Regions from separate parts of the Streptomyces sp. NPDC049813 genome, predicted to be linked through region 1. Evidence: riboswitches for the same ligand, from Rfam matches in the RefSeq annotation. Region 1 holds a riboswitch; each other region holds the start of a gene.
The links. A riboswitch is a leader RNA that binds a small molecule or an ion and turns the genes downstream of it on or off. The one in region 1 is predicted to bind cyclic di-AMP.
Positions count from the first base shown of each region.

Region 2: it holds a riboswitch for cyclic di-AMP, as region 1 does, so the genes downstream of both, ACIBW6_RS12655 (NlpC/P60 family protein) here and ACIBW6_RS19730 (transglycosylase family protein) in region 1, are expected to answer to the same signal.
Region 3: it holds a riboswitch for cyclic di-AMP, as region 1 does, so the genes downstream of both, ACIBW6_RS09955 (M23 family metallopeptidase) here and ACIBW6_RS19730 (transglycosylase family protein) in region 1, are expected to answer to the same signal.
Region 4: it holds a riboswitch for cyclic di-AMP, as region 1 does, so the genes downstream of both, ACIBW6_RS32285 (M23 family metallopeptidase) here and ACIBW6_RS19730 (transglycosylase family protein) in region 1, are expected to answer to the same signal.

Region 1 covers NZ_JBITLI010000009.1:73,283-77,463, forward strand. Annotated here, with positions in the region: gene eno (phosphopyruvate hydratase) at 116-1,402, opposite strand; gene ACIBW6_RS19730 (transglycosylase family protein) at 1,686-2,402, opposite strand; cyclic di-AMP (ydaO/yuaA leader) riboswitch at 2,407-2,552, opposite strand; gene ACIBW6_RS19735 (transglycosylase family protein) at 2,734-3,816, opposite strand; gene ACIBW6_RS19740 (recombinase family protein) at 3,986-4,181, opposite strand, start outside.
Region 2 covers NZ_JBITLI010000004.1:499,056-503,236, reverse strand. Annotated here, with positions in the region: gene ACIBW6_RS12660 (hypothetical protein) at 1-167, shown strand, start outside; gene ACIBW6_RS12655 (NlpC/P60 family protein) at 325-1,506, opposite strand; cyclic di-AMP (ydaO/yuaA leader) riboswitch at 1,513-1,682, opposite strand; gene pcrA (DNA helicase PcrA) at 1,968-4,181, shown strand, end outside.
Region 3 covers NZ_JBITLI010000003.1:573,904-578,084, reverse strand. Annotated here, with positions in the region: gene ACIBW6_RS09965 (M16 family metallopeptidase) at 1-157, shown strand, start outside; gene ACIBW6_RS09960 (M16 family metallopeptidase) at 175-1,542, shown strand; cyclic di-AMP (ydaO/yuaA leader) riboswitch at 1,780-1,952, shown strand; gene ACIBW6_RS09955 (M23 family metallopeptidase) at 1,965-2,765, shown strand; gene ACIBW6_RS09950 (GntR family transcriptional regulator) at 2,987-3,673, shown strand; gene ACIBW6_RS09945 (HPr family phosphocarrier protein) at 3,888-4,169, opposite strand.
Region 4 covers NZ_JBITLI010000021.1:103,937-108,117, reverse strand. Annotated here, with positions in the region: gene ACIBW6_RS32295 (PrsW family intramembrane metalloprotease) at 1-508, shown strand, start outside; gene ACIBW6_RS32290 (aldo/keto reductase) at 515-1,468, opposite strand; gene ACIBW6_RS32285 (M23 family metallopeptidase) at 1,524-2,561, opposite strand; cyclic di-AMP (ydaO/yuaA leader) riboswitch at 2,573-2,731, opposite strand; gene ACIBW6_RS32280 (PP2C family protein-serine/threonine phosphatase) at 2,974-4,074, opposite strand.

The DNA of each region.
Region 1 (4,181 bases):
GCCTCCCCGATCTGGTCCCCGTCTGGCTGCCTACGTGCGTACGTCCTCGCACACGGTACGGGACCGAGTGCGAGGACGTACGGAACTACGGCGCCGGAAGACGTCCCGGGGCAGGTCAGCCCTTGAAGCGGGGGAACGCGCTGCGGCCGGCGTAGACCGCGGCGTCGTCGAGGATCTCCTCGATGCGCAGCAGCTGGTTGTACTTGGCGACGCGCTCGGAGCGGGCCGGGGCGCCGGTCTTGATCTGGCCGCAGTTCGTGGCGACGGCGAGGTCGGCGATGGTGACGTCCTCGGTCTCGCCGGAGCGGTGCGACATCATGCACTTGAAACCGTTGCGCTGGGCCAGCTCGACGGCGTCCAGGGTCTCGGTCAGCGAGCCGATCTGGTTCACCTTGACGAGCAGCGCGTTGGCCGAGTCCTCCTCGATGCCGCGCGCCAGGCGCTCCGGGTTGGTGACGAACAGGTCGTCGCCGACGAGCTGGACCTTGTCGCCGAGGCGCTCGGTGATGGTGTTCCAGCCGGCCCAGTCGTCCTCGTACAGCGGGTCCTCGATGGAGACGAGCGGGTACGCGGAGACGAGCTCCTCGTAGTACTCCGTCATCTCGGCGGCGGAGCGCTCCTTGCCCTCGAACTGGTACTTGCCGTCCTTGTAGAACTCGGAGGCGGCGACGTCCAGCGCGAGCGCGACCTGCTGGCCGGGGATGTAGCCGGCCTCCTTGATCGCTTCGAGGATGAGGTCGAGCGCGGCGCGGTTCGACTCCAGGTTCGGGGCGAAGCCGCCCTCGTCGCCGAGGCCGGTGGACAGGCCCTTGGTCTTCAGCACCTTCTTGAGGGTGTGGTAGACCTCGGTGCCCCAGCGCAGCGCCTCGGAGAAGGACTCCGCGCCGATCGGGGCGATCATGAACTCCTGGATGTCGACGTTCGAGTCGGCGTGCGACCCGCCGTTCAGGATGTTCATCATCGGGACGGGCAGCAGGTGCGCGTTCGGACCGCCGAGGTAGCGGAACAGCGGCAGGTCGCTGGCCTCGGACGCGGCGTGCGCGACGGCGAGGGAGACGCCGAGGATGGCGTTGGCGCCGAGCGAGCCCTTGTTGTCCGTGGCGTCCAGGTCGAACATCGCCTGGTCGATCAGGCGCTGCTCGGTGGCGTCGTAGCCGACGAGCTCCGGGCCGATCTGCTCGATGACGGCGAGGACGGCCTTCTCGACGCCCTTGCCCTGGTAACGGTTGGGGTCACCGTCACGGAGTTCGATGGCCTCGAAGGCACCGGTGGAGGCGCCGGACGGAACAGCAGCACGACCCGTGCTGCCGTCGTCGAGGCCGACCTCGACCTCGACCGTGGGGTTGCCTCGGGAGTCCAGGATTTCCCGGGCTACGACGACGTCGATGGACGGCACGAGCATCTCCTTCTGGGATGTGACACAACAGCGCGGGCGGCTGGCCCGCACCCCTGAGCGTAACCGGCTCCGGGGCATCAGCCAGTCGGCCGACCGGGTTGTGGACAACGCCGATAGCGAAATGTTTCCAAACGGAACAAAGACGGCGACCCCCACTCCGGAGGACCGGAGCGGGGGTCGCCGACGTGAGCGGCCCGTGGACGGGGCGGTGCGGTGCGGCCGGGCCCGGCGTCCGCCGACGCCGGGGCCGCCTCCGCGAGGGGGTCCCTCGGTGCGCGAGGGGTCCTCTTTACTTGAGGTGCAGCTGCTGGTCCGGGTAGATCAGGTTGGCGTCGCTGATGATGTCCTTGTTGAGCTCGAACACCTTGTGCCAGTTGGTCCCGTGCGCCTCGGCGATCTTGCTGAGGGTGTCGCCGGACTTCACCTTGTACTCGCCGTCGCCCTTCTCGACCTTCTTGCCGGTCGGGGTGGTGACGGTGTCCTTCTTGGTGTCCTGCTGCGGCTGCGGCTGCGCCTGCTGCTGCTGCGGCTGCTGGCGCTCCTGCGAGCGGGTCGTCGTGGAGGAGTCGGAGCGCTCCTGCTGCTGCGGCTGCGACTGCTGCGACGACTCGGCCGGAGCGGAGTTGCTGGTGTCGGCGCCGGACAGGCCCACGCCACAGCTCGGCCAGGCACCCTTGCCCTGCGCGGCGAGGACCTTCTCGGCGACCGATATCTGCTGCGCCTTGGACGCCTGGTCGGCGGAGGAGGCGTAGGAGGTGCCGCCGTACGCGGCCCAGGTCGAGGCGGAGAACTGCAGGCCACCGTAGTAGCCGTTGCCCGTGTTGATCGCCCAGTTGCCACCGGACTCGCACTGCGCGACCTGGTCCCACTCGGAGGTGGAGGCGGCGGAGGCGCCCGTGGCACCCATCAGCGGAACGGCGACGGCGGCACCGGCGACGCCGGCGAGCGTGGCGACACGAACGGCCTTGGACGGACGACGGTGCTTGCCCGTGTTGGAGAACAGCATGAAGAGATCCCCTCACCGACGCCTACGAGGTGAGCTGTCGGGTTCGGACCAGTGAGTGCCCGGCGCGCATCCTGTGCGCGACTTGACCCCAAGCCGGATGTCCGGCGCTTACCTTGGGTCCCCCGCTCCTGCCTACGGCGCTGACGCGTCGACTGTTCCCGTACGGACGTCGGCAGGATTCGGCGTGACGTCCGTCGGGGCCCGCTGTGGCGAGCGGTCACGACCGTAAGCAGTCGATCCGCCCGATTTCAAAGACGATCAGGGTCTTTGAGACTCATGTCTCACTCTCGCAAAGCCGGACATACGAGCCTCAACCGCCCCTGAACTCCCGCTACTTTTCACCCGATTCGAGGCCAAGATCCAGACTCTGACCAGGCAGGATGAGGTCGGGGTCGGAACCGACCGTCTTCTTGTTCAGGTCGTAGAGCGCATCCCACCCGCCACGCACGTCGTGCGCGTCCGCGATGTCCCAGAGGTTGTCGCCGGAGCGGACCGTGTACGCCCCGTCGGCGCGCTGCTCCTCACGTGAAGCGTGACGCCCCTCACCCTGACGGGAGGCGGAGGCGTCGTCCGAGGCGCGGTCGCCGCGGTGGCGGCCGGCCGCCGAGGGGTCCGCGGCGGGGTCGGAGGGATCGGCGGAGGCGGACCCCTGCGCGCCACCCTCCTTCTCCGCGTTGTCCGTCGTGTCCGCCGCGCCCAGGCCGCCGTCCGAGCCGTCCGTACCGTCCGTGACCTCGTCCGACGCGGCCGCGCCCGGCTCGTCGCCCGCGTCGCCGGAGGCGTCCGAAGTGCCGCTGCCGTCAGCGGTGTCCGCGGAACTCGACGGATCGGCGGAACCCGACGGGCCGGCCGGATCGGACGCGTCGCCCGCACCGGACGGATCGGCCGTGGCGGAGCCCGCGTGATTCTTCTCTCCCGCGGACTCGGCGGGGGCCGTGGAGTCCCCGGAGTCCTCAGGGTTCTGGGAGTCCTTCGCGTCGGCCGAGCCGGAGGGCCGGGGGGACGCGCTCGCGCCCGGGTCGACCTCGGCCGTGTCGTCGCCCTGCGTGAGGCCGGCCACGATCGAACAGCTCGGCCAGGCACTGGGCCCCTTGGCCGCAAGCGCCTTCTCGGCCACGGCTATCTGCTGCGAGCGGCTCGCCTCGTCGGCGCGCGGGGCGAAGTCGAGCCCGCCGTACTGCTCCCACATCTCCTGCGAGAACTGGAGCCCGCCGTAGTAGCCGTTGCCGGCGTCCAGACTCCACTGGCCGCCGGACTCGCACTCGGCGAGCTTGTCCCAGGTGGCGGTGGAGGCGGCGCTCGCGCTGCCCGCCGCGAGCAGCGGGATCGCGATGGCGCTGCCGGTGACCCCGGCGGCGACGACGAGAGCAGGGGCCTGACGGGGGCGACGGTGTCGACCGTTCCCGGAGAGCATGCGGTTGCCTTTCGCGAGACTGATGCAGCACGCGACAGGGGTGGCGGAAGTGGTGCCGGTTGTGCCTGTGTCGCGATGACTGGTGAACGTAGCGGGACTCGAACGCTTGTCACAAGTCGATGCAGCGCAGATCACGTGAACATCACAATCCTGACGAGGTGTCAGTCAGTCACCGGCTCCGAAGTGTTGTGTCCGGGGACTCGATCCCGGAGATGACCTCCAGCGCCGGGACCAACACCTCTCGTCGGACTACCGACCCACCGCCTCTTGCGTTCAGTGCGTCCATGAGCGGCGGCCAGAACCCCCTCTTGAACCAGGAGTTCTGCCGGTCCTTGATCTGCCCGTGCGGGCCGTATCGCGCCGGG
Region 2 (4,181 bases), on a different contig from region 1:
GCTCCACCGTGAACAACGTCAAGATCGGGGTGAAGCTGGCCGTCCTGATCGTCATCCTCGGCATCGTGTACGTGAAGCGCGACGAGGAGACGGCCGAGAAGGGGCTGTTCGCTGCGGTCGGCGGGCTGACGATCGCCAACATCTTCATCGCGGTGCTCTGGACCTGAGGGAGCCGGCGGCCCTGAGGTACTGAGGCCCTGCGGGCCTGCGGGGTCCGGGCGGGCCCGAGGGGCAGGGGGCGCTTTCCGGCCGCCGCGGTCCCGGGAGCCCCCGGGGCCTGTCACCGCGGTGTCCCCACCACGGCGACAGGACCCGGCGCGGACGTCAGGCGGGCCGCACCACGCTGTGGATCGAGCTGGTGCCGTCGTAGTAGATGGACTCCTCGCGGACGGACGCGCCCGGCTTCGGGGCGTGGATCATCATGCCGTCGCCGAGGTACAGGCCGACGTGGCTGATGTCGTCGTAGAAGAAGACCAGGTCACCCGGTTGGATCGAGGAGAGCGGGACGGTCGTGCCGGCCTCCACCTGGTCCCACGTGGTGCGCGGCAAGGTGATGCCGGCCGCCTTCCACGCCGCCTGGGTGAGCCCCGAGCAGTCGTAGGAGTCCGGGCCCGTGGCGCCCCACACGTACGGCTTGCCCTCCTGCGCCTTGGCGTAGGCGAGCGCCTGGGCGGCCTTGGTCGCGTAACCGGAGGAGCTGCCTGCCGGTGCCTCGGTGGTACCGCCGGACGACGAGCCGGAGCCCTGCTGCCCGGCGGCCTCCTCGGCCGCCTGCTGCTTCTTGTCCTCCTGCGCCTTCTGCTCCGCGGCGAGCTGGGCGGCCTTCTTGCGGGCCGCCTCCTGCTTCTTCTTCTCGATCGCCGCGAGCCGCTGCTTCTCCTCGGCGGTCAGCCGCGACAGCAGCTGACGGGCGTCGGCCAGCTTCGTCTGCACGCTCTGCTTGGAGGTCTTCAGGTCGGTCTGGGAGGACGTCAGCTGCGTGAGGCTCTCCTGCGCCTCGGTGCGCTTCTTCGCGGTGCTGAGCTGCTGCTTCTGATAGTCGTCGACCGCGTCCTTCTGGTCGGCGGTCATCCGGCTCATCAGCCGGTTCTGCGCGAAGTAGTCCTCGGGGTCGTCCGCGAGGAACATCGTCGCCGTGTCGCCGATCCCGCCCGAGCGGTACTGCTGGGCGGCGAACCTGCCCAGCTCCTGGCGGGCCGAGTTCAGCTTCTCGGTGCGCTGCGCGATGTCGTCGAGGAGGCGATCGACCTGCTTCTTCTTGCTGTCGGTCTGCTCCTTGGCGGAGTTGTACTTCTGCGTGGCGACCTCGGCCTGGCGGTACAGGCTGTCGACTTTCTTCTGCACCTCTTCCAGGCTCGGCCGGTCCGGCCGGGCGGGGGCCGCCTGGGCGCTCTGCGAGAGGAGGGCCACCGAGGTGAGGGCGACGGTCGTGATCCCGACCGCGGGGGTGGTGCGAAGGCCGCCGGTCATCCGGGACCGGACACGCGGCTTGCGGTGCGACGCCAAGGAGGCGACTCCTTCCGTGGTCCGCCTACCGGGTTAGCTGTCGGGTTCGGGCGTACGGAAGGCTGCCCTACGGTCGGCCGCCCTGTCCTGCCGGGCGGCCGGGCCGATTCACCCCAAGGTCGGTTGGGTCCCCGGTTCCCTGCCTCACGGCGTACGGGACTCGGCGGGGGCTGCTCGTTCGCCGCGGTGCTCGCGGCGGGGGGACGGGCTGCCCGCGCAGCACGGTAGCCAACTCGTGTCGCTGCTGTGAAGGTTGATGTTCGATATGCCCGATACATTTTCGTGACCTTGGCGACACCGGGCGCTCGGCCGAATGATGGTCGAACGCACCGCATCTGCTCGGTCACGGTAGGTGCGCCGCCGGACTCCTCCGGCCGAAAGGCGCCGCTGACCTGGTGGTACGGGCAGTGTGGCCAAGGTGGGGGCGGGGTGTCAGTGGGGCCGCCTAGACTCGTAGGGCGATGAGCAGCCTCTTTGACGACAGCTTCCTGGCGGGCCTCCAGAACCGGACCGAGGGCCCCCCGCCGCCGCCCGACAGCGAGCACGACGGACCGGAGCCCGAGCCGATCCCGGACGACCTGTTCGGCGGGAAGTTCGACGTGCCTCCGGCCCGGGACGCGTACTACCGCGACGGCGCGCCCCGCCCTGCCCTGGACCCGGCGGCCCTGCTGGACGGGTTGAACGAGAACCAGCGGGCGGCCGTCGTGCACGGCGGCTCCCCGCTGCTCATCGTGGCGGGCGCCGGCTCCGGCAAGACCCGCGTCCTCACCCACCGCATCGCCTACCTGCTGGCCGAGCGCGGCGTCCACCCCGGCCAGATCCTCGCGATCACCTTCACGAACAAGGCCGCGGGCGAGATGAAGGAGCGCGTCGAGTCCCTGGTGGGCCCGCGGGCGAACGCGATGTGGGTCTCCACCTTCCACAGCGCGTGCGTGCGCATCCTGCGCCGCGAGTCGAAGAAGCTCGGCTTCACCTCGTCGTTCTCGATCTACGACGCGGCCGACAGCAAGCGGCTCATGGCCCTGGTCTGCCGCGACCTGGACCTGGACCCCAAGAAGTTCCCGCCGAAGTCCTTCAGCGCCAAGATCTCGAACCTGAAGAACGAGCTGATCGACGAGGAGGACTTCGCGAAGACCGCGGCTGGGGGCACCTCCCGGACGGAGTCTGGGGGAGGATTCGAGAAGTCCGTCGCCCAGGCCTACGCGATGTACCAGTCGCGGCTGCGGGAGGCCAACGCCCTCGACTTCGACGACCTGATCATGACCACGGTCAACCTGCTGCGCGCGTTCCCCGACGTCGCCGAGCACTACCGGCGCCGCTTCCGGCACGTCCTGGTCGACGAGTACCAGGACACCAACCACGCGCAGTACGCACTCGTGCGCGAGCTGGTCGGGCCGACGGAGGGGGAGGACGCCGACCCCGCCGAGCTGTGCGTCGTCGGCGACGCGGACCAGTCCATCTACGCGTTCCGCGGCGCCACCATCCGCAACATCCTCCAGTTCGAGGAGGACTACACGGACGCGACCACGATCCTGCTGGAGCAGAACTACCGCTCCTCGCAGACGATCCTGAGCGCGGCCAACGCGGTCATCGAGCGCAACGAGTCGCGCCGCCCCAAGAACCTGTGGACGAACGCGGGCGCGGGCTCCCAGATCACCGGCTACGTCGCGGACACCGAGCACGACGAGGCGCAGTTCGTCGCCGAGGAGATCGACCGGCTCACGGACGCGGGCGAGGCGAGCTCCGGCGACGTCGCCGTCTTCTACCGGACGAACGCGCAGTCCCGTGTCTTCGAAGAGATCTTCATCCGCGTCGGCCTGCCCTACAAGGTCGTCGGCGGTGTCCGCTTCTACGAGCGCAAGGAGGTCAGGGACATCCTGGCCTACCTGCGCGTGCTGGCCAATCCCGAGGACTCCGTCCCCCTGCGCCGCATCCTGAACGTGCCCAAGCGCGGCATCGGCGACCGCGCCGAAGCGATGATCGACGCGCTCTCCCAGCGCGAGAAGATCTCCTTCCCGCAGGCGCTGCGCCGCGTCGACGAGGCGTACGGCATGGCGTCCCGGTCGACGAACGCGGTCAAGCGGTTCAACGCCCTCATGGAGGACCTGCGCACCGTCGTCGAGTCCGGCGCCGGACCGGCCACGGTCCTGGAAGCCGTCCTCGAGCGCACCGGCTACCTCGCCGAGCTGCAGTCCTCCACGGACCCGCAGGACGAGACCCGCATCGAGAACCTCCAGGAACTCGCCGCGGTGGCCCTGGAGTTCGAGCAGGAGAACGCGCAGGCGGCCGCCGAGGGCGAGAGCGAGACCGAGACGGAAGAAGCCGGCGGCACCGGTCTCTCCGCCTTCCTGGAGCGGGTCGCCCTCGTTGCCGACTCCGACCAGATCCCCGACGAGGAGGACGACGGCAGCGGCGTCATCACCCTGATGACCCTGCACACCGCCAAGGGCCTCGAATTCCCGGTGGTCTTCCTGACCGGCATGGAGGACGGCGTCTTCCCGCACATGCGCTCCCTGGGGCAGACCAAGGAGCTGGAGGAGGAGCGTCGCCTCGCGTACGTCGGCATCACGCGCGCGCGGGAGCGGCTGTACCTGACGCGCGCCTCCATGCGCAGCGCCTGGGGCCAGCCCTCGTACAACCCGCCCTCGCGCTTCCTGGAGGAGATCCCGGACGCG
Region 3 (4,181 bases), on a different contig from region 1:
CGACGAGGTCCAGGAGGTCGCGAAGGCGCGCCTGCGCCCCGACAACCGCGCGGTGCTCGTCTACGAGCCCACGGTGCCCGCCGCCCCTCATGACGAGACCGACGAGACCGACGAGACCGCCGAGAGCGACCCGAGCGACGAGGAGGCGGGCCGGTGACCGAGCAGCTCGCGACCATGGACTTCCATCCCCGGCCCGAGGCGGGCACGGCCAAGCCGTGGGCGTTCCCGGCCCCCGAGCGCGGCGAGCTGGACAACGGCCTGACCGTGCTGCGCTGCCACCGCCCCGGCCAGCAGGTCGTGGCCGTGGAGATCAACCTCGACGCGCCGCTGGAGGCCGAGCCGGCCGCCCTCGAAGGCGTCGCCACGATCATGGCGCGTGCCTTCAACGAGGGCACCGACAAGCACTCCGCGGAGGAGTTCGCCGCCGAACTGGAGCGCTGCGGCGCCACCATGGACGCGCACGCCGACCACCCCGGCGTGCGGGTCTCCTTGGAGGTGCCGGTCTCCCGGCTTCCCAAGGGCCTCGCCCTGCTGGCCGACGCGCTGCGGGCGCCCGCCTTCGCGGACGGCGAGATCGAGCGCCTGGTCCGCAACCGGCTCGACGAGATCCCGCACGAGAGCGCCAACCCGGCCCGCCGGGCCGCCAAGGAGCTCTCCCGGCAGCTCTTCCCGGCCGACTCGCGCATGTCGCGTCCGCGGCAGGGCAGCGAGGAGACCGTCGCCGCCATCGACGCGGCGGCCGTACGCGCCTTCTACGAGAAGCACGTCCGCCCCGCCACCGGCACCGTCGTCGTGGTGGGCGACCTGACCGGCACCGACCTGGACGCCCTCCTCACCGACACGCTCGGCGCCTGGACCGGTGACACCGCGGAGCCCAGGCCGGTCCCGCCGGTGACCGCCGACGACACCGGCCGGGTCGTCATCGTGGACCGGCCGGGCGCGGTGCAGACGCAGCTGCTGATCGGCCGCATCGGACCCGACCGGCACGACCGGGTGTGGGCCGCGCAGATCCTCGGCACGTACTGCCTCGGCGGCACGCTCACCTCGCGCCTGGACCGGGTGCTGCGCGAGGAGAAGGGCTACACCTACGGGGTGCGGTCCTTCGCCCAGGTGCTGCGGTCCGCGCCGGACGGCACGGGTGCCGCGATGCTCGCCATCAGCGGCTCCGTGGACACCCCGAACACCGGGCCCGCGCTCGACGACCTCTGGAAGGTGCTGCGCACGCTCGCCGAAGGGGGGCTCACGGACGCCGAGCGGGACACCGCCGTGCAGAACCTGGTGGGCGTGGCGCCGCTGAAGTACGAGACCGCGGCCGCCGTCGCGGGCACGCTGGCCGACCAGGTCGAGCAGCACCTCCAGGACGACTTCCAGGCCCAGCTGTACCGCCGGCTCGCCGAGACGGGCACCGTGGAGGCCACCGCGGCGGTCGTCAGCGCCTTCCCGGCTGACCGGCTGGTGACGATCCTCGTGGGCGACGCCGCGCAGATCGAGGAGCCCGTCCGGGCCCTCGGCATCGGCGAGGTGACCGTCGTCTCGGGCTGACCCCCGCCCCGTACGTCGCTCGCAGCCCCGGTGGCCTCCACGGCCACCGGGGCTGCGTGGTGTCGCTCACGTTCACCCTTGTGCGGCCGGGTATCGCTTTTGTCCGAATTGGGGCGGAGGTTGCCTGTCTGCTCTGTGGCATGCGCTACAAAAGCCGGGATCCGTTTGTTGATTAAAAGATGTCCCGCTTAGCGTCGGTCCGGCTGTTCGCCAGACACGCGTCGCGCCCGCGACACCGGACAGTCATCGCCGAGTCCCCCATGGCGTGAGCCAGGGGAGCCGGGGACCCACCGCAGTCCCTGGGGTGAATCGGGCAGCCTTCCGGCCGTACAGGCCAGGACGGTCGCCCGTAGGAGACCTTCCTGCTCCGAACCCGTCAGCTAACCCGGTAGGCGAGAGGGAAGGAAAGGATCAGCCCCTACATGGCGTTCACCCGTGCCACCGGGAAGCACCGTCGTCCCAGTCGCCTCACGCGTACCACCGTGCAGGTCGCGAGTGTCGCGGCGCTCACCACGACCGGTGTGGTGGGCGGCCTCGCCGCCCCCGCCCTCGCCGCCGACACCGCGGCCCCCGAGCAGAACGGCCTGACCCAGGCCATCGCCATCGGCGACTCCCTGGCCGACCGGATCGACGCGCAGGCCGCCGCCCAGAAGAAGGCCGCCGACGCGGCCGCCGCCAAGGCGAAGGCCGAGGCCGAGGCGAAGAAGAAGGCCGAGGAAGCCAAGCGCGAGGCCGAGGCGAAGGCCGCCAAGGAGCGCGAAGAGCGCGAGGCCAAGGAGCGGGCCGCCCGCGAGGCCGAGCGCAAGCGCCTGCTCAACAGCTTCGTGGCGCCCATCTCCGGCTCCTACGTCTCCACGGGCTACCAGGCGAGCAGCGGCCTGTGGTCCTCCGGCAGCCACACCGGCATCGACTTCCACGCGGCCAGCGGCACGTCCGTGCACGCGGTCGGCGCGGGCACCGTCGTCGAGGCCGGCTGGGGCGGCGCCTACGGCAACAACATCGTGATCAAGATGAACGACGGCACGTACACCCAGTACGGGCACCTGTCCTCCATCGGCGTCTCCGTCGGCCAGGCCGTCACCCCCGGCCAGCAGATAGGCCTCTCCGGCGCCACCGGCAACGTCACGGGCCCGCACCTGCACTTCGAGGCCCGCACGACGCCCGACTACGGCTCGGACATGGACCCCGTCGCGTACCTGCGCTCGCACGGCGTGAACGTCTGACGCGCACGCACCCGCACGCGAAAGCCCCGGCTCGGCGAGCCGGGGCTTTCGCGTGCGCCCCGCATTTCTGGCCAGAAAATATCCCTGGATTCCGGTCCGGCGTCGGAAATTCGAGTGCGGTGGAATAGAGTCACCGGGCGGGCGCGACCGGAGGGTGGCATTCGCGCTCGCACAAGCGTCGATCGACCGCGTTTCGCGGGGATGAAGGCGGAGGTCGGGACATGCGCATTCCCGCACACTCGGTATGCACGGCGATCCGCGAGGACATCGTCGCGGGTGTCTACGAGCGCGGCAGCAGACTCACCGAGGAAGTGCTCGCGCGGCGCTACGGGGTCTCGCGGGTCCCGGTGCGCGAGGCGCTGCGCACCCTGGAGGCCGAGGGCTTCGTCGTCACACGGCGGCACGCGGGCGCGTGCGTGGCCGAACCCACCCGGCAGGAGGCCGCCGACCTGCTGGAGGTCCGGCTGCTGCTCGAACCGCTGGGCGCCGCGCGCGCCGCGCAGCGCAGGACCGAGGCGCACCTCAAGGTCCTGCGCGGCCTGGTCAGGCTGGGGCAGGAGCGGGTGCGGCGCGGTCAGGGCGAGGATCTGCGCTCCCTGGGCGGGTGGTTCCACGAGACCCTCGCGGGGGCCTCCGGCAGCCCCGGCCTGATCGCCCTGCTCACCCAGCTCCGGCACAAGATCGCCTGGATGTACGTCGTGGAGGGCCCGGCCCAGCCGGCCGAGTCCTGGGCCGAGCACGGTGCCATCGTGGACGCGGTGGCCCGCGGCGACGCCGAGCGTGCCCGCGCGCTGACCCTGCTGCACGCCGAGCGCGCGGCGGCCGCCCACCGGCTCCGCGTCCCGCGCGCCGCCGGTCACGTGAGGACTTCGCAACGTCCTGTAAACACGGCGAGCCTTCCCCATTAATAAAAGGGCCGTATACAAAGACGTGCGGTAATCGCCGGATCGGGCGCTTGGCATTTCTGGTGCATGCTTCGCTGCATGGTGTCCGGAGGGCAATAGATACCGGCCGCTGATTCCGTGTGGACCGGGCGGCTGTACTCGCGCGTGAATTCTTCGCGGGAACGACGAAGCCGCGCGCCCATAAAGGGAACGCGCGGCTTCGGCGGTACGAGGGGGATCAGACGGTCTCGGGGAGCTCGTCGAGACCCTCGGAGACCAGCTTCGCCAGACGGTCGAGCGCGGCGTCCGCGCCCTCGGCGTCGGAGGCCAGGACGATCTCCTCGCCGCCCTGCGCGCCCAGACCCAGCACCGCGAGCATGGAAGCGGCGTTGACGGGGTTGCCGTCGGCCTTGGCGATCGTCACGGGGACGCCGGCCGCGGTGGCCGCGCGGACGAAGATGGAGGCGGGGCGGGCGTGGAGGCCCTCGGCCCAGCCGACGTTGACGCGGCGCTCAGCCATGTGATGCTGCCC
Region 4 (4,181 bases), on a different contig from region 1:
GTTCTGGAACGGCTCGTCGTCCTTCGGCGAGTACGGCTTCTACGCCGTGTACGCGGCGTTCATGGTCCCGGTCTTCGCGCTGCTCACCTGGCTCGCCGTGTACCTGCGCCACCGCGAACTGCGCACCGTCCGGGCACAGCTGGCGGCGTACGTCGCCGCCGGCTGGCTCGCGCCGCCCGAGCCGTTCGCCCTCGGCTCCCTCAAGGCCCGCCGCCTGGCCCGCGAGTACGCGGCCCACTACGGCGGCAGGACGGCGGAGCGGGCGGTCACCGAGTACGCGTCCCTGGCGACGTCGCTCGCCCTGCTCCGGCACCGCGGTGAGCGGGGGCGGGCCGGCGCCGATTTCGTCGTACGGGAGCGGGAGCTGCTCGACGCGCTGTGGCAGCGGCGCGGATACGCCCGCCCCGCCCTCGCCTACGCCGCCCAGGTCGCGGCCCCCGTCCACCGGCCCCCGGCGTACGCGGGGCCGCGGCCGCCCGCCCCCGCGTACCACCCGTACCGGCCCTGAACGGGCTCAGGCGGAGGCCTCCGTGAGGCGGCCGAGCTCCGCGTCCGTCAGCTCCAGTCCGGCCACGGCGAGCAGCGCGGGCAGCTGCTCCACCGTGCGCGCGGACGCGATCGGCGCGGCGACGGTGGGCTGGGCGGCGAGCCAGGCCAGGGCGACCGTGGCGATCTCGGCGTCGTGCGCCCGGGCGACCTCGTCGAGGGCGGTCAGCACCTTGCGGCCGCGCTCGGTCTCCAGGTGCTTGCTGGCACCGGCCGCGCGGGGGCTGTCGACGGCGACGCCCGGCCGGTACTTGCCGGTGAGGAAACCGGCGGCGAGGGCGAAGTACGGGACGGCGGCGAGCCCGGCGCGCGAGGCGATCTCGCGCCGGGGACCCTCGTAGGTGTCGCGCGAGACGAGGTTGTAGTGCGGCTGAAGGGCGACGTAGCGGGCGAGGCCCTCGCGGTCGGAGAAGTCCAGCGACTCCTGGAGGCGCTCAGGCGAGATGTTCGAGGCGGCGATGGCGCGGACCTTGCCGGCCTTCACCAGGCCGTCGAGCGCGCCGATGATCTCCTCGACGGGGATCGTCTCGTCGTCGTCGAAGTGCGTGTAGTAGAGGTCGATGTGGTCGGTGCCGAGGCGGGTGAGGGAGGCGTCGGCGGCGGCCCGGATGTTCGCGGCGCGCAGGCCCTTGAAGTCGGGGTGGCGGGCGACCTTGGTGGCGATGACGACCTCGTCGCGCCGGCCGCGGGCGGCGAGCCACTTGCCGATGATCGTCTCCGACTCACCGCCGTGGTTGCCCTCGATCCAGGCCGAGTACGAGTCCGCCGTGTCGATGAAGTTGCCGCCCCCGGCGGTGTAGGCGTCGAGCACCGCGAAGGACGTCGCCTCGTCGGCGGTCCACCCGAAGACGTTGCCGCCGAGGGAGAGCGGGAAGACCTCGAGGTCGGAGGAGCCGAGCGGGCGCAGGGGAGAAGAAGTCATACCCCGATTGAACGCCCCCCGCGGAGCGAACCGCTGCGCGGGGGGCGCCGCGGGCTCAGAGCGAGAGGCCCTTGCCGCGCAGCCAGACCGCGGGGTCGACGCCGGTGGCGTCCCCGCCCGGGTGGACCTCCAGGTGGAGGTGGGCGCCCGTGACGTTGCCGGTGGCGCCGACGCGGCCGATGACGTCCCCGGTGGAGACCTTCTGGCCGACGCTGACGTTCATCGACGACTGGTGGCAGAACCACAGTTCGGTGCCGTCGTCGAGGGTGAGGATCGTGCGGTACCCGTAGGCGCCCGCCCAGCCGGCCTCGGTGACGGTGGCGCCGTGGATGGCGTGGATCGGCGTGCCGGTGGAGGCCGCGAAGTCCAGGCCCGTGTGGTAGCCGGAGGACCACATCGATCCGGGCTGCCCGAAGGTGCCGGTGATCGTGTACGAGGCGACGGGCAGCCGGAAGCTCTTGGCCAGCTCGGCGAGGCGCTCGGCCTCGGCCTTCTTCTTGGCCTCCTCCTCCGCCTTCTTCTTGTCGGCGGCGGCCTTGGCCTCGGCCTTCTCGTGCTTCGCCGCGGCCTCCTCGGCGGCCTTCAGCGCGGCGGCCTGCTCGGCCTCGGCCTGCGCGGTGGCATCGGCGGCGTCCTGCTGCGTCTCGGCCTGCTGCATGATCCGGGCCCGCAGCGCCTCGCCCGCACCCGACTGACCGGTGCCCATCGTGGTGAGCGGCGCGGCGGAGGCGCCGGAGGCGGAGTCGGCGCCGTCGGACATGAACGCGCCCACGCCGGGCAGCGACTTGGCCTCGGGCAGCGAGTCCTTGACGGCGGAGAGGTCGGGCATGGAGATCCGGACCGGGGGCTTGCCGCCCTGCGCGGTGGCGATGCCGCCGGCGCCGACGGCGGCGATCACGCCGACGCCCAGGACGGTGGAGCTGCGCGCGAGTCCGCCGCGCTGACGGGCCACGCGGTGCCTGCCGCGGACGGGGCGGACGGACTCCTCGGTGGGATTCCACTCCTCCCAGCTCCCCTGCTCGACGCCGGCCTCGCCGTCGGCGGGGTGGGCGGAGTACCCGGAGAACTCGGGGGCAGGACGGTTCGACGCCACGGGGGCGCTCTCCTTTCCTTCCTTCTCGCCTACCGGGTTAGCTGACGGGTTCGGAGCAGGAAGGTCTCCTACGAGCACGGCCCGGCGCCCGAAAAGCGACGGAACTGTGCCTGATTCACCCCAAGTTGGTGGTTCCCCGGCTCCCTTGCGGGATTAGGCGTGTGCGCACGGAGCCGTCGCTTGTGACGGCTGGGACGACCGCGCTGCGTTATCGAACGTTAATAGACAGCCGATAGTAATTCCAAGCTGTTCCCACTGATCGTTCACGTCTTTGGCCTGGACTTAACGGTCAATAACACCTTCAAACGGGCGAGTTGACCGACGATTCCGGCCCGCGCCAAACACCCGACTTTCTGACGGAGTGTCAATCGTTATGTGCAGGGAGTCGTCCGGTCACGCCTCGTGATGTCGATCAAGGGCGGCGCACGGCGAGCAGCGCCATGTCGTCGCTGGCCCCGCCCCCGGTGTGCCGGCGCACTTCTTCGGCCAGCGCCGCGAGCAGCTCCTCCGGCCCCGGGAAGATCCGGCCCGCGAGCCGGGCCGCGGGATCGTAGAAGACGCCCCGCGCGTCGCGCGCCTCGGAGAGCCCGTCGGTGTAGAGCAGCAGCGTCGCCTCGGCCGGGAACGCCGCCTCGGTGGCCCGGTCCGGCCAGGAGCCGAGCTCGCCCAGGCCGAGCGGCAGCGCCGCCTCCGCCGGCGTGACCACCCGCACCGTGCCGTCGCCGTGCAGCACGACCGGTTCGGGGTGGCCGCGGTTGAGGACGCGCAGGAGCCGGCCGCCGTGCGGGATCTCGGCGAGCACGGCGGTGGTGAACCCCTCGAAGTCGTCGATGCCGCGCCGCCGCGACCCCTCCCTGGCCAGCGCCCGCTCCAGCCGCTGGGCGACCGCCTCCAGGCTCTCCTCCTGCTCGGCGGCCTCCCGGAAGGCCCCGATGACGACGGCCACGGCGGCGACCGCGCCCATGCCCTTGCCCCGTACGTCCCCCACGACTATCCGCACCCCGTGCGGCGTGTCCTGCACCGCGTACAGATCGCCGCCGATGAAGGCGTCGGCCTGCGCCGCCTCGTACCGGGCCGCGACGGCCAGGCCGCCGATCCGCCCGGCCGGCTCCGGCAACACCGCCAGCTGGGCGGCCTCCGCGATCTGGCGCGCGGACGCCAGCTGCTCGTCGCTGCGGCGCTTGATCCGGTTGATGAAGCAGGCCAGCACGCACACCGTGGCCACGGTGGCCATCTCGGTGTACACCCCGGCGTTGAACGACGTGTAGCGCAGATGGACGGCGACGATGGCGGCGACCGACGCGGCGCCCGCGGTGATCGTGCTGCCCAGCGAGAAGAAGGGCGCGACGACCAGCGGCGCAGCACTGAAGAGCGGTGAGCCGGCGAACCCGGACGGCGTGCAGTACTCGTAGACCGCACCGCCGACGATCAGCAGCAGGGGCAGCACCCGCAGGAAGGCACGCGTACCGGCGGCGTCCGTTCCGCGTCCGTGCCGCCCTCCTCGCTGCCCCACCACTCGTCTCCTGCCACGTCCGCGCCCGGATTACGGCGTCGGTCCAAGGGTTCCCGGGCGGCGGGCCGGGGGCGAGCGCTGCTGCTCCGTCCGGGTCAGGACGCACC